Regions from separate parts of the Actinoplanes sp. NPDC051494 genome, predicted to be linked through region 1. Evidence: riboswitches for the same ligand, from Rfam matches in the RefSeq annotation. Region 1 holds a riboswitch; the other holds the start of a gene.
What was found. Region 1 has a riboswitch for thiamine pyrophosphate ahead of ACIA6A_RS12785 (ECF transporter S component). Riboswitches for the same ligand answer to the same signal wherever they lie in the genome.
Positions count from the first base shown of each region.

Region 2: another riboswitch for thiamine pyrophosphate. It lies ahead of ACIA6A_RS26350 (thiamine phosphate synthase); the one in region 1 lies ahead of ACIA6A_RS12785 (ECF transporter S component).

Region 1 covers NZ_JBITDZ010000003.1:66,704-68,900, reverse strand. Annotated here, with positions in the region: gene ACIA6A_RS12790 (alpha/beta fold hydrolase) at 1-731, opposite strand, end outside; TPP riboswitch at 788-892, shown strand; gene ACIA6A_RS12785 (ECF transporter S component) at 958-1,548, shown strand; gene ACIA6A_RS12780 (ABC transporter ATP-binding protein) at 1,551-2,197, shown strand, end outside.
Region 2 covers NZ_JBITDZ010000008.1:200,533-202,729, forward strand. Annotated here, with positions in the region: gene thiO (glycine oxidase ThiO) at 1-712, opposite strand, end outside; gene ACIA6A_RS26350 (thiamine phosphate synthase) at 709-1,347, opposite strand; TPP riboswitch at 1,341-1,452, opposite strand; gene ACIA6A_RS26355 (ATP-binding cassette domain-containing protein) at 1,489-2,197, opposite strand, start outside.

The DNA of each region.
Region 1 (2,197 bases):
ACGAAGCGGTACTCCGCCTCCACCCAGGTCGCGCTGGCCAGTGCGGCGGGCCGGCCGACGGTCGGGTCACCGTCACCCCAGACGTACGTGGTGGGCACGGTGATCTTGCCGACTCCCTTCAGGTGCCGGCCGGACAACGCGCGATACCAGTTCAGGGCCCCGGTCAACCGGCCCGGCTCGGCCATCGCGGTGGCGTACATCGCGGCCCGTGCGCCGATCGGGCGCATCAGCCGCCGCAACACCGATCCGTTGCCGGCCAGCAGCAACCGCTCGGCCACCGCCGACTGGAACACCTTCATGTACGCGAACCGGGCCCGCTGCGACGGCTGGTTGCGCAGCGCCACGCCGAGCCCGCGCGGATGCGGCACCGAGATCGCGGTGAGCGTACTGACCCGGTCCGGGTGCCCGGCGGCCAGCAACCACGCCACCTGCGAACCCCAGTCATGGCCGATGACGTGCGCCTTCTCGATCCCGAGCGCGTCCAGCACGGCCACCGCGTCGGCCGTCGGCTCCGGCAGCCCGTAGTCCGCGACCGCGGCCGGCCGGGCCCCCGGGGCGTAACCGCGCTGGTCGTACGAGAACGTCCGCAACCCCGCCGCGTGCAGCCGCGGCAGGATCAGGTCGAACTCCCGGTGGTCCTGCGGGAACCCGTGCAGCAGCAACACCGGCGCACCGTCCTCAGGACCACCCGCGAAGACGTCGAAGGTAAAACCGCGGGCCTTGATCTCCATGTGAGCCTCCACGCTGTTCCGCACCGCCGCATGGTGTTAGCGTCATCGAAACACATGCAATCCGGCAGGGGAGCGCGCAGCGCTGAGAGTGCGGGTGACACCGCAGACCCTAGAACCTGATCTGGGTAATGCCAGCGCAGGGAGCTCGGTCTTCTCCAGCTGCGCCGTGCCCGGGGACAACCCGGTCATCGGCGTGCGTCTCCTCCCAATTCCCTTGGGAGGCACCATGAAATACCGCGGTACCGAGTACCGATGGCGCACGATCGACATCGTGATCGCCTCCGTCATCGCCGTCGCCTTCGGCGTCATCTTCTGGGCGTGGAACATCGTCTGGGGCGCGACCGGCGGGGCCTTCAGCTTCTTCCCACCGGCCCAGACCCTGCTGTACGGCGTGTGGCTCATCCCGGCCGTGCTCGCCGGTCTGATCATCCGCAAGCCGGGCGCGTCGCTGTACACCGAGACCGTGGCGGCGATCGTCTCGGCGCTGCTCGGCGCGCAGTGGGGCGCCGTGGTCATCCCGCAGGGCCTGGTCCAGGGCCTCGGCGCCGAGCTCGCGTTCGTGCTGCTCGCCTACCGCTCGTGGAAGCTGCCGGCCGCCCTGCTCGCCGGTGCTCTGACCGGGCTCAGCGCGGCTCTGTTCGACTTCTTCGCCTGGAACGCGAAGTACGCGCTGTGGGACTACCGGATCCCGTACGCCCTGCTCACGATCGTCAGCAGCACGGTCGTCGCCGGCGCCGGCAGCTGGGCGCTGACCCGGGCGCTGGCCCCCACCGGGGTGCTCGACCGGTTCGCCGCCGGCCGGCGCGAGCTGGTCTAGCCATGCCCGAGGTCGTGCTGCGGGGATTCGGGTGGCGCCACGCCGGGCGCCGGGCCTGGGCGGTCCGCGGTGTCGACCTGCGCATCCAGCACGGTGAACGGGTGCTCCTGCTCGGGCCCTCGGGCGCCGGCAAGAGCACCCTGCTCGCCGCGGTCGCCGGGCTGCTCCCGCAGGACTCCGGTGAGCAGGAGGGCACGGTCACCGTCGACGGGATGACGCCCGGCATCCTCTTCCAGGACCCGCAGACCCAGCTCGTGATGGCGCGCAGCGGGGACGACGTGGCGTTCGGGCTCGAGAACCGGGGCGTGCCCGCCGCCGACATCTGGCCCCGGGTGAGCGACGCGCTGGATCGGGTCGGGTTCCCGTACCCGATAACCCGCCCGACCGACGCCCTCTCCGGCGGTGAGCAGCAACGTCTCGCCCTGGCCGGGGTCCTGGCGCTGCGCCCCGGGCTGCTGCTGCTCGACGAACCGACCGCCAACCTCGACCCCGAGGGCGCCGAGCTGGTCCGCGACGCGATCACCCGGGTCCTCGACCGCGACACCACGCTGATCATCGTCGAGCACCGGGTCGCCGAGGCGCTCCCGCTGGTCGACCGCGCGATCGTGCTCGAACCCGGTGGCGGGGTGGCGGCCGACGGCGCCCCCGA
Region 2 (2,197 bases), on a different contig from region 1:
CGCGTTCCTCCTGCGTGGCGCCGACGACGACCTCGCCGTCCGCCCGGGGCACCACGTAGACGTGCCGCCCGTCGACGTACCCGTTGATCACGTGGCGCAGCAGTCCCGGCTCGCCCCGCAGCCGCAGCACCAGCCCTTTGACCGGGCGCACCGGCAACCCGGTCAGCGCGGCGGTGCCGGTGCCGGCCGCGATCACCGTCGGGCCGTCCGGGATCGTGCTCACGCGTTTCGCCACGACGGCGTCGCCCAGGGCCGCACGCAGCGCCGCGACTGTCCGGCGAGGATCAACCTGATGATCACCGGGCCGGAACGCACCACCGCGGACCCGTGGCGACAGCGCCGGCTCCCGCTCCCGCAGCTCGCTCGCGGTCAACGGCTCGGGCCGTTCGGAGTATGCCCACATCCGCCGCGCCTCGGCCAGATCATCGCTGGTGAGAGCGACGTCCAGGGCCCCGGACCGGTCGTATCCGATGTCGTCGCCCAGCTCGGCGGCGAACCCGGGCCACCGCCGCGCCGACTCGGTCAGCAACCCGGTCAGGGCCTCCTGCCCGAACGAGGTCTCCCCCGCCGGAGCCAGCATCCCCGCCGCCGCGAACCACGCACCGTTGTCGCCGCCGTCGTCATAGACGGTCACCCGCAGCCCTCGCCGCACGCACCGCCACGCGATGCTCAGCCCGATGATCCCCCCACCGACCACGGTGAGGGCGGTCATGACAGGACCTTCAGCAGGCGCTCGGTCGCGTCGCCGGGGTCGGCCGCGTTCGCCACGGCACCCACGACCGCGACCCCGGTGGCACCGGCCCGGATCAGGTCGGCCGCATTGCCGAGGGTCACGCCACCGATCCCGAGCACCGGGGTGCCGGGCACCGACCGCGCGACGTCGCCGATCCGCCCCGGTCCGATCGGCGCCGGCAGGCCGGACTTCGTCACGGTCAGAAAAGCCGGGCCGACCCCGAGGTACGTGGCACCGGCCGCGACCGCGTCCACTGCGGACGCCACCTCCCGGCACGTCGCACCCACCACCGCCCCGGCACCCAGCACCCGCCGCGCCGCCGCCACGGGCAGATCGTCGGCGCCGACGTGACCACCGTCCGCCCCCGCCGCGAGCGCCACGTGCAGGCGGTCGTTGACCAGGCACAACACCCCGGCGGGGCGGCACCGGGCGAGGATCGCGACGGTCAGCTCGTACGCCGAACGGTCGGTGACGCCGTCCTCGACGCGCACCTGGACCGCCAGCCGATGCGGCTCACCCAGCCGCACCGCCGCGGCGATCGCGGCCGTGACGACCTCGACCGGCCGGTGTCCCGCACGAGCATCGGTGATGACATGAAGGCACGGAAAAACCACAACACGCTCCTCCCTGCGCCGGCATGATCCGGATCAGGTTCGACGGTCGGAGGCCGCGACAGCCTCCCTCTCAGCCCGGTGCACCGGACTCCCGTGGGGTTGGTTCCGTGACGGACCATAACCCCGGCGTGTCACATCCGTCTAGCGCACGTCCCAGACGGGCTCGGGGGTCTCGACGACCTCGCCGTCGCCCTGGAACAGCACGAAACGATCGAAACCCCGGGTGAACCAGCGGTCATGGGTCACCGCGATGACCGTGCCCTCATACGCTTTCAGACCCTCTTCCAATGCCTCGGCGGAAGCGAGGTCGAGGTTGTCCGTCGGTTCGTCGAGCAACAGCACGGTCGCACCGGAAAGCTCCAGCAACAGCACCAGGAACCGGGCCTGCTGACCGCCGGAAAGGGTGCCGAAACGCTGATCGCCCTGGGCCGCCAGCTCGTATCGGTTGAGTGCTTTCATGGCACCCGCGCGGTCCATTCCGGACCGGTGGTCGTCACCGCGCCACAGAATCTCGGCGAGAGTGCGTTCCTGCAGCTCGGGCCGGTCGTGGGTCTGCGAGAAATGGCCCGGCCGGACCCGGGCCCCGAGCCGCGCCACACCGTGGTGCGCGACGTGTGCCAATGGCGCTCCGTCGACCGGCTTGTTGTCGACATCCGGTGCGCTTCCGCCGGCCGCCAGCAACCGCAGGAAATGCGATTTGCCGGTGCCATTGGCGCCGAGAACCGCGACCCGGTCGCCGTACCAGATCTCGAGGTCGAAGGGGAAGGTGAGGTTTTCCAGCTCGAGGTGCTCGCAGATCACCGCGCGCTTTCCGGTGCGGCCACCGCGCAGGTTCATCTTGAGCGATTGT